DNA from 2 places in the Mesorhizobium sp. M0621 genome. Region 2 is predicted to be linked to the other one. Evidence: riboswitches for the same ligand, from Rfam matches in the RefSeq annotation. Region 2 holds a riboswitch; the other holds the start of a gene.
What was found. Region 2 has a riboswitch for S-adenosylmethionine ahead of metX (homoserine O-acetyltransferase MetX). Riboswitches for the same ligand answer to the same signal wherever they lie in the genome.
Positions count from the first base shown of each region.

Region 1 (5,212 bases), on a different contig from region 2:
CCGCGAAAGGCCAGATCGGCGTGCAGCCGGAATGGTTCTACAAGGGCAACGGCACGATGGCGGTGGCGCCAGGTGCGGCACTCCTGTCACCGGCTTTCGCCAAGGACGCCGGCGAAGAGCCCGAGGTCGCCGGGATCTACGTCATCGGCGACGACGGCGCGCCGTTCCGCGTCGGCTTCACGCTGTCGAACGAGTTTTCCGACCACGTCACCGAGCGCGTGAACTATCTGTTCCTCGCCCATTCCAAGCTGCGCAACGCTTCGTTCGGGCCGGAGATCCTGATCGGCGATCTGCCGTCCGATATCAGGGGCACCTCGCGCATCGTGCGCGACAACGACGTGCTGTGGGAAAAGCCGTTCCTGTCCGGCGAAGCGAACATGTCGCACACCATCGCCAATCTCGAACATCACCACTTCAAATATGCGGCTTTCCGCCAGCCGGGCGACGTGCATGTGCACATGTTCGGCACTGCGACGCTGTCCTTCGCCGACGGCATCAGTACTGAAGCGGGCGACGTGTTCGAGATCGAGGCCAAGGATTTCGGTCTGCCGCTGCGCAATCCGCTCGAGATCGAACAGCCGGTGAAGGTGGCGGTGAAGGCGCTGTGAGGCGTCGATGACAGCGTGATCTCCCCCCTCGTGGGGGAGATGGCCGGCAGGCCAGAGGGGGGCGCTGTCCGGCCAATGTCTCCATCACTTGGTTTTTCTTTCGAACCAGTCTGCTGGTGCAGAGAGGCTGGCGATCCTTCGCGCCCCCCTCTGCCTTGCCGGGCATCTCCCCCACGAGGGGGGAGATTGGCGGCTTCAACGCCTCAATAGATATCGAAGTCGAAATACTTGGCCTGGATCTTCTTGTAGGTGCCGTCGGCGACGATCGCGTCGATGGCCGCATTGAGCTTGTCGCGTAGCGCCGTGTCTTCCAGGCGAACGGCAATGCCGGCTTGTGTCTCCGTGCCCTTGACGTCGCCGACCAGCTTGCAGCAGCCGTCGCTTGCCTTCTTCAGCCAGTCCATCAGCACGAACTTGTCCGAGATCACAGCGTCAAGCCGGCCGTTCGTCAGGTCGGTGATCGCTTCTTCCTGGGTCGGGTAGAGTTTTGCCTCGGCGCCAGCCTTGCCATATTCATTCTGGGCATAGTCGGCCTGCGTGGTCGAGGCCTGCGCGCCGACCGTCTTGCCGGCAAGGGCTGCCGGTTCGGTCGAGGTGAGATCGCTGTCCTTCGGCGCCACCAAAGCGAGCGGTGTCGTATAGTATTTGTTGGTGAAGGAGACCTGCTTCTTGCGCTCCTCGGTGATGCTCATCGAAGCGATGATGGCGTCGAACTTCTTCGCCTGCAGGGCGGGAATGATGCCGTCCCAGTCCTGGGTGACGATTTCGCACTCGACCTTCATCTGCGCGCACAGCGCATTGGCGATGTCGATATCGAAGCCTTCGACCTTGCCGTCCGAAGTGATGGTGTTGAACGGCGGATAGGCGCCCTCGGTGCCGATCTTGATTTTCTCGGCTGCCTGCACCGATAGAGAGCCGGCCGCCAACACCAGCATGGCAGCGCCTGCTGCCGATATGATCCATTTCGAAATCTGCATTTTCTTGGTTCCCCTTGAACGCCGCCAGCTTGACGACCAGCAAGGCAGCCAAGCATGGCGAGCCAGCGCAGGCAAGTATTTTGCCTGGGGGGTAGTGGGGTTCAGCGCGCGGCGCGGAAATGCTTGGACAGCTTCAGGCCCTGCGCCTGGTAATTGGAGCCGAGATCGGTGCCATAGAGCGCCTGCGGCCGCTTCAGCATATGCTCGTAGACCAGACGGCCGACGATCTGGCCATGATCGAGGATGAACGGCACTTCGTGGCTGCGCACTTCCAGCACCGCCCGGCTGCCGGTGCCGCCGGATGCCGAATGGCCGAAGCCCGGATCGAAGAAGCCGGCATAGTGGACCCGGAACTCGCCGACCAGCGGATCGAAAGGCGTCATCTCGGCGGCGTAGAGCGGCGGCACATGCACCGCTTCCTGGCTGACGAGGATGTAGAACTCATCGGGGTCGAGCACCAACTCGCCGGCGCCGCTCTTGTGGATCGGCTCCCAGAAGTCGACGACCTCCTGTGCGGCGCGTTTGTCGACATCGACGAGACCGGTGTGATGCTTGCCGCGATAGCCGACAAGCCCGTTTTGATCGCCGTTGAGGTCGATCGACAACGCGATGCCGCCGCCGGAGATGTTCGGCGGCTCGGTGGCAACCAGCATCTCCGTGCGATGCAGTTCGTGCAGTTCGGCTTCCGACAGCAGCGCATTGCCGGTGCGGAAGCGTATCTGCGACAGGCGCGAGCCGGTGCGCGCGACGATCGGGAAGGTGCGCGGGCTGACCTCCAGATAGAGCGGCCCGTGATAGCCGGCGGCGATCTTGTCGAACTCATGGCCGCGATCGGTCATGACGCGGGTGAAGATGTCGAGCCGCCCGGTCGAACTCTTGGGATTGGCCGAAGCCGAAATGTCCGCCGGCAATGCCAGGCTTTCAAGCAAGGGCACGATATAGACGCAGCCGGTCTCCAGCACCGCGCCCTCGGCCAGGTCGATCTCGTGCAGTTGCAGCCGGTCGAGCTTTTCCGAAACCTTATGGTTGGGACCCGGCAGGAAGGAGGCACGCACCCGCCAGGCCTTGTCGCCGAGCCTGAGATCAAGGCTGGCCGGCTGGATCTGGTCGGCGTCAAGCGCACGCGCCGACTTCAGCGCGCCGGACTGGAACAGCGCCGAGATGTCCTGATCGGGAAGAATGCCTGTCTGCCGCAAGGCTCTGCTCCTAGAGGGCAGGCTTTTTCGGAACCTGCTTGGTACAAACCTCTTAATGAAGCCGGCAATTGACGCAAGCGTGGCACGGGTCTAAAGGGTCATTATCCCGTGGTGATTTGGCCGGTCGGCTTGCAGCCACGTTAAACAAGTCGCTAAAGGACCGTCGGGCCGCAAGGCCGTATGGACCGGTTGCGACTTTCGCGGCCGGTTTTTTTGTGTCTGGAAGAAGAGCGATGAGCACCAACAAGCGCAACTGGAAGCCTCAGACGGCACTCGTGCACAGCGGAACGCTGCGTTCCGCTTTCGGCGAAACGTCGGAAGCGATTTACCTCACCCAGGGCTACGTCTACGAAACGGCGCAGGCCGCCGAAGCCCGTTTCAAGGGTGAGGAGCCGGGCTTCATCTATTCGCGCTACGCCAATCCGACCGTCGACATGTTCGAAAAGCGCATGTGCGCGCTGGAAGGTGCGGAGGACGCCCGCGCCACCGCCTCCGGTATGGCCGCGGTGACGGCAGCGCTTCTGTGCAGCGCCAGGGCCGGCGACCATATCGTGGCGGCGCGCGCGCTATTCGGCTCCTGCCGCTGGGTGGTCGAGACGCTGGCGCCGAAATACGGCATCGAAGCGACGCTGGTCGACGGCACCGACATCGCCAACTGGGAAAAAGCGGTGAAGCCGAACACCAAGCTGTTCTTCCTGGAGAGCCCGACCAACCCGACGCTGGAAGTGGTCGACATCGCCGCGGTTGCCTCGCTTGCCAATTCGATCGGTGCCAGGCTGATCGTCGACAATGTCTTCGCCACGCCCTTGCAGCAAAAGCCGCTGCAGCTCGGCGCCCACATCGTCGTCTATTCGGCGACCAAGCACATTGACGGCCAAGGGCGCTGTCTCGGCGGCGTCATCCTGTCGGACAAGAAGTGGATCGACGAGAACCTGCACGACTATTTCCGCCACACCGGGCCTAGCCTGTCACCTTTCAACGCCTGGACGCTGCTGAAGGGCTTGGAGACGCTGCCGCTGCGCGTACGCCAGCAGACGGAAAGCGCGGGCCGGATCGCGGATTTCCTGGCCGAGCGGCCGGAAATCGCCCGTGTCATCTATCCCGGCCGGGCCGACCACCCGCAGGCCGATGTCGTCAAGAAGCAGATGTCGGGCGGCTCGACGCTGATCTGCCTCGACGTCAAGGGCGGCAAGCAGGCGGCCTTCGCCCTGCAGAACGCGCTCGACATCGTGCTGATCTCCAACAATCTCGGTGACGCCAAGAGCCTGATCACCCATCCGGCGACGACGACGCACAAGAATTTGAGCGACGAGGCGCGTGCTGAACTCGGCATCGGGCCGGGCACGCTCAGGCTGTCGGTCGGCCTGGAAGACACCGACGATCTGCTGGAGGATATCGCGCAGGCGCTGAAGGCCAAATAGGAGGCCTTTGGCTTTCAGGCGCCGGACGGCGTCTCTTCCAGCTCGGCCGCCTTTGTGCCGATCGTCATCGCATTGCCGCGCCACTCGACGGCACCGCCGAGCCAGCCGCGCGCCCACATCGCCGGCAGAATCAGGTCGCGCATTGCCATCGCCGCGACCATGCGTGGCGACAGGTACCAGCCCTTTGAGCGGGCCAGAATGCACTCGGGAAGGTAGAAGGCTGCCAGCACGGCAATGGCGGTTGCCCAGAGGCTGATGCCGGCGCTTGCCGCCGCAATCAGCGCCAGCACCAGCGGCACCACCGCGCCAGTCAGGATTTCAGGCGCGAAGAACAGGGGAAAGGTGACGCGGCGCAGGCGAGCCCAACGGGCCTGGCGCGACCAGATCTCGCCAAATGTGCGCAGGCCGAGCGGCTGCTCGAAGGGCGAGGCGACGAGATTGACGCGCAGGCCGAGGCCATTGACCAGCTTGGTCGCGGCGGCGTCCTCGGCGATCTCGGCGGCCAGCGCGCGGATGCCGCCATTGGCATCGAGCATCGGCTTGTTCCAGAGCATGCTCTTGCCTTGGGCAAAGCCAAGGCCAAGCGCCTCGCCCGCATATTGCCAGCGTGCCTGCAGCGTGTTGAGGAAAACGCATTCGACTTCAGCCCAGAAGCCGGCCGGCCGCGAACCGATCGGCGTCGAGCAGACAAGGCCAGTGTCCGGCCGCCATGCAGCCATCAGGTGCTGGACGTAGTCTCTCGGCATCAACACGTTGGAATCGGCCAGGATCACCCAATCGTGCCGCGCCGCTTCCCAGCCCTTGACGCAATTGTTGAGTTTCGGATTGGCGCTGATGCGGTCGTCGCCGACCAACAGCCGGGCCGGCACCTTGGGAAACAGGACAATCGCCCTGTTTATCAGTTTGACCACCGGATCGTCGGCATGGGCGACGCAGAAGACCAGCTCGTAGCGCGGCCAGTCGAGCGAGAAGGCGCGCTCCAGTGTCTCGTGCGTGAAGGGTTCCACGCC
Region 1 covers NZ_JAMYQF010000036.1:41,384-46,595, forward strand. The annotation lists gene araD1 (AraD1 family protein) at 1-608, shown strand, start outside; gene NKI38_RS22415 (ABC transporter substrate-binding protein) at 812-1,585, opposite strand; gene NKI38_RS22420 (2'-deoxycytidine 5'-triphosphate deaminase) at 1,687-2,781, opposite strand; SAM riboswitch at 2,880-2,957, shown strand; gene NKI38_RS22425 (O-succinylhomoserine sulfhydrylase) at 3,015-4,202, shown strand; gene NKI38_RS22430 (ceramide glucosyltransferase) at 4,217-5,212, opposite strand, start outside.
Region 1: it holds a riboswitch for S-adenosylmethionine, as region 2 does, so the genes downstream of both, NKI38_RS22425 (O-succinylhomoserine sulfhydrylase) here and metX (homoserine O-acetyltransferase MetX) in region 2, are expected to answer to the same signal.

Region 2 (5,212 bases):
GGCCACCAGTGCTGCCTGCGCCGCGCACCGCCTGGGCGCTGAGGTGTCGCTGTGGGCGAGCGCGGGCGACGATGCCGTCGCCGACCAGCTCATCGCTGGCATCGAGGCAGAAGGCGTCGATTGCACGCTTGTGCGCCGCGTCAGAGGCGCCCGCTCGGCACTGGCCTCGATCCTGGTCGATGCGCATGGCGAGCGCATCATCGTGCCGTTCTATGACAGGCTTGCGCAGGCCGATCCCGAAGCCTTGCCGGTCGCCGACCTCTCCGCATTCGACGCCGTACTGGTCGATGTCCGCTGGCCGGGCGCGGCAGCACTTGCCCTCAACGCAGCGCGCGCCATCGGCCGGCCGGCGATCCTCGATGCCGACACCGCGCCGCTGGAGGTCCTGGAACAGCTGTTGCCGCTCGCCACGTACATCGTCGCTTCGGAGCCGGCGGCGCGCATTGTCTGCGGCCAGGCGCTAGACCCGGAAAAGGCTTGCGCCGATCTCGCCAGCCGCACCGACGCCTTTGTCGCAGTGACTGGCGGCGCGGCGGGGAGTTGGTGGCACGACCGTTCCGCAGGCCGTGTGCGCCACGTCGCGGCGCCGAGGATCAAGGCGGTGGATACGCTCGCCGCCGGCGATGTCTTTCATGGCGCCTTCGCCGTCGGGCTGGCCGAAGCCATGCCGGTAGAACAGGCGCTGCGCTTTGCCAGTGCGGCCGCCGCGCTCAAATGCCTGCGCTTCGGCGGCAGGCTGGGCGCGCCGGACAGGGCCGAGACGCTGGCCATGGTTGCCGCGACCTGGCCGACATCCCAACAAAGCTAAGGAGCTGAGATTCAGGTCAGGCCGAGTCGAAAATGGCTGATACCGAGAACCGGAGCGGAGCGTACTTGAAGTACGTGACCACCGGAAGCGCAGGTGTCGGCCATTTGCAGGCCGGCCTCACCTGAATATCAGCTCCCTTTAGGGTGCTCGACCGCCTGGCGGCCAAAATCCGGCACGTCGATGTCCTGGCCGGCCTCGATGATCGAGCGGCGCACAGCACGGGTGCGGGTGAACAGGTCGAAGAGTTTTTCGCCGTCTCCCCAGCGGATCGCGCGTTGCAGTGACGCCAGATCTTCCGAGAATCGCGCCAGCATTTCGAGGATGGCATCCTTGTTGTGCAGGCACACATCCCGCCACATGGTCGGGTCGGACGCGGCAAGGCGGGTGAAGTCGCGGAAGCCGGAAGCCGAATATTTGATCACCTCGGACTTGGTCACCGACTGCAGGTCATCGGCGGTGCCGACGATGTTATAGGCGATGATGTGCGGCAAATGCGAGACGATGGCCAGCGTCATGTCGTGATGCTGGGGGTCCATCGTGTCGATGTTGGCGCCGCAACGCCGCCAGAATTCCGACAGCCGCTCCAGCGCGTCCGGGTCGGTATCGGGCACCGGCGTGAAGATGCACCAGCGATTGTCGAACAGATCGGCGAAACCGGCATCGGGGCCGGATTTTTCCGTGCCGGCCAGCGGATGGCCGGGAATGAAATGAACGCCGGCCGGCACAAAAGGCTGCATCTGTGCGATGACCGATGCCTTGGTCGAGCCGACATCGGTGAGGATCGCGCCCGGCTTCAGCGCCGGTGCGATTTCCTCGGCCACGGCACCGGACGAGCCGACCGGCACCGAGACGATGATCAGATCGGCATCGCGGACCGCCTCTTTCGCATCGGTGGTGTAGCTATCGCCGAGTCCAAGTTCTTCCGCCCGCGCCAGTGTCGCGGCGCTGCGGGTCGAGATGGCGACATGGCGGGCGAGGCCCTCGCGGCGGATGACCCGGGCCAGCGACGAGCCGATCAGGCCGATGCCGACCAGCGCGATCTTTTCAAACATCGGTAATGTCATGGTGTTCTAGCTTTTCAGGAATGTCGTGAGAGCAGCGACAACGCCGCGATTGGCCTCTTCGGTGCCGACGGTCATGCGCAGCGCGTTGGGGAAGCCGTAGCCGGAAACGCGCCGCAGGATATAGCCGCGCGCCGTCAGGTAGTCGTCCGCCGCTGCCGCAGAATGTTTCTGATCGTCAGGAAAATGAATGAGGATGAAATTGCCGACGCTCGGTGTCACCCGCAGCCCAAGCTTTGTGAACTCCTCGGTCAGCCAGGTCAGCCAGGTCTCGTTATGTGCGACGCTGCGCTCGACATGGGCGCGGTCGCGGATCGCCGCAATGCCGGCCTCGATCGCCGTTGCATTGACGTTGAAGGGGCCACGCACGCGGTTGATCGCGTCGACGATGTGCATCGGCGCGTACATCCAGCCGATCCGCGCACCGCCAAGGCCGATCTTGGAGAAGGTGCGGGTCATCACCACGTTCTCTGCGCTGCCGACCAGTTCGATGCCGGCTTCATAGTCGTTGCGGCGGACATATTCGGCATAGGCCGCGTCGAGCACCAGAAGCACGTGCCTGGGCAGACCTGCATGCAGCCGGCGCACCTCCTGGAACGGCACATAGGTGCCGGTCGGGTTGTTGGGATTGGCGAGGAAAACGATTTTCGTGCGCGGCGTGACGGCGGCCAGGATGGCGTCGATGTCGGCGCGCTCGTCTGTTTCCTTGATCGTCACCGGAACGGCACCCGCCGACTGGATATAGATCTTGTAGACCATGAAGGCGTGTTCGGTGATGACGGCCTCGTCGCCGGGCGCCAGATAAGTCTGCGCCAGCAGGCCGAGGATCTCGTCGGAACCGTTGGAGCAGATGATGTTGGCCGGGTTGAGGCCATGCACTTCGGCGATCGCTTCGCGCAGCCGCCTGGCGGTCCCGTCGGGATAGATATCGAGCTTGCAGGCAATCTCACGCGCGGCTTCGATCGCCTTTGGCGAGGGACCGAGCGGGTTCTCGTTCGATGACAGCTTGTAGACCTTGGCAACGCCGGCAGGCGCCGTGCTCTTGCCCGGCACATAGGCGTCGATGTCCATGATGCCCGCGCGCGGGGTTGGACGTGCCTTGTCCGGTGTCTGGTTCATGTCACAAAATCCGTCGAAAACGCTTCCTCAGGGAAGCCGCAGCGGAAATACAAGCCGTAGGTCGCAATGTCGAGAGGTGACAGCCGCCGGATCAAGGCTGGCCGTTGACGCCGGCCTGCCGCAGCCCTAGAAGGAGTACGAACTCCCGTGGTGATTTGGCCGGTCGGCTTGCAGCCACGTTAAACAACTTGCTAAAGGGCCGTTTGCATCCTGTAACCGGCTTTGCGACTGCAATGCCGGTTTTTTATTGCCCGCGCCGGCCGGACACCGCATCGGCATCGATTTTCGAAAAGCACGGTGCAGGGATCAAGGTGTGAGATGGATGCAATGGCCGCTCTGCGTGCTCGCAAAGCCAACAACGAGGCCGACCAACCGTCGAGCCCGGTTTTGCGTTTTGGACCTGACAAGCCGCTCAAGCTCGACGCCGGCACGCTGCTGTCGCCGTTCCAGATCGCCTACCAAACCTATGGCACGCTGAACGACGCCCGTTCCAATGCCATCCTCGTCTGCCACGCGCTGACTGGCGACCAGCACGTCGCCAGCACCAATCCGGTTACCGGCAAGCCGGGCTGGTGGGAGGTGTTGATCGGCCCCGGCAAGATCATCGACACCAGCCGCTTCTTCGTCATCTGCTCCAACGTCATCGGCGGTTGCCTGGGATCCACCGGCCCAGCCTCGACCAATCCCGCCACCGGCAAGCCCTATGGGCTCGACCTGCCGATCATCACCATCCGCGACATGGTGCGCGCGCAGCAGATGCTGATCGACCATTTCGGCATCGAAAAACTGTTCTGCGTGCTCGGCGGCTCGATGGGCGGCATGCAGGTGCTGGAATGGGCGTCGAGCTATCCGGAGCGCGTCTTCTCGGCGCTGCCTATCGCCACCGGCGCGCGCCATTCCTCGCAAAACATCGCCTTCCACGAGGTCGGCCGGCAAGCTGTCATGGCCGATCCGGACTGGCATGGCGGCAAATATTTCGAGCACGGCAAACGCCCGGAAAAGGGCTTGGCGGTGGCGCGCATGGCCGCCCACATCACCTATCTGTCGGAGGCCGCCCTGCACCGGAAATTCGGCCGCAATCTGCAGGATCGCGAAGCGCTGACCTTCGGCTTCGACGCCGACTTCCAGATCGAGAGCTACCTGCGCCACCAGGGCATGACCTTCGTCGATCGCTTCGACGCCAATTCCTATCTCTACATGACGCGGTCGATGGACTATTTCGATCTCGCCGCCGACCATGGCGGCCGGTTGGCCGACGCTTTTGCCGGCACCAAAACCCGCTTCTGCCTGGTGTCCTTCACGTCGGATTGGCTGTTTCCGACCGAGGAGAGCCGTTCGATCGTGCATGCGCTCAACGCGGCCGGCGCATCGGTGTCCTTCGTCGAGATCGAGACCGACCGCGGTCACGATGCCTTCCTGCTCGACGAGCCGGAACTGTTTGCCGCCATCAACGGCTTCATCGGCTCGGCGGCCCGGGCCAGAGGGCTCAACGCATGACCCCGAAAAGTTGCAGACTTGGCTGTCCAGGATCATGCGCCAGGCAGGAGGCAAAGCCATGAGTGTCAACCGCAACCAGCGCGTCGACCTCGAGGTCGTCGCCAACCTGATCCCGCCGCAGTCGCGCGTGCTCGACGTCGGTTCGGGCGATGGCTCGCTGCTCGAACTGCTGCAGGACACCAAGCAAGTCGACGGCCGTGGCCTGGAACTGTCGCAACGTGGTGTCAACGAATGCGTGGCGCGCGGTCTCTCGGTCATCCAGGGCGATGCCGACAAGGACCTCGAATTCTATCCCGACAAGGGCTTTGACTTCGTCGTCCTGTCGCAGACCCTGCAGGCCACCCGCAACCCGAAGCTGGTGCTCGACGAACTGCTCAGGATCGGCAACCGTGCGATCGTGTCCTTCCCCAATTTCGGCCACTGGCGGGTGCGCCTGTCGCTGTTCATCCAGGGCCGCATGCCGGTGACCAAGGACCTGCCCTATTCCTGGTACGACACGCCCAATATCCATTTCTGCACCATCCGCGACTTCGTCAATCTGTGCGACGAACTCGGCGCGACCGTGGAAAAAGCAACCGCACTCGATGCCAATGGCCAGAAGATCGGCCTGTCGATGCCGTGGTGGTTCTGGAATTTCTTCGGCCAGCAGGCGGTGTTCTTGCTGAAGCGGTAGTTTTGATCGCCATGCATCTTTTTCGTAGGCGCCCTCTGCCAGTTGAAATCCCGC
Region 2 covers NZ_JAMYQF010000020.1:50,812-56,023, forward strand. The annotation lists gene NKI38_RS16150 (sugar kinase) at 1-808, shown strand, start outside; gene NKI38_RS16155 (prephenate/arogenate dehydrogenase family protein) at 937-1,872, opposite strand; gene hisC (histidinol-phosphate transaminase) at 1,879-2,988, opposite strand; SAM riboswitch at 3,126-3,203, shown strand; gene metX (homoserine O-acetyltransferase MetX) at 3,316-4,485, shown strand; gene metW (methionine biosynthesis protein MetW) at 4,544-5,158, shown strand; gene NKI38_RS16175 (Stf0 family sulfotransferase) at 5,107-5,212, shown strand, end outside.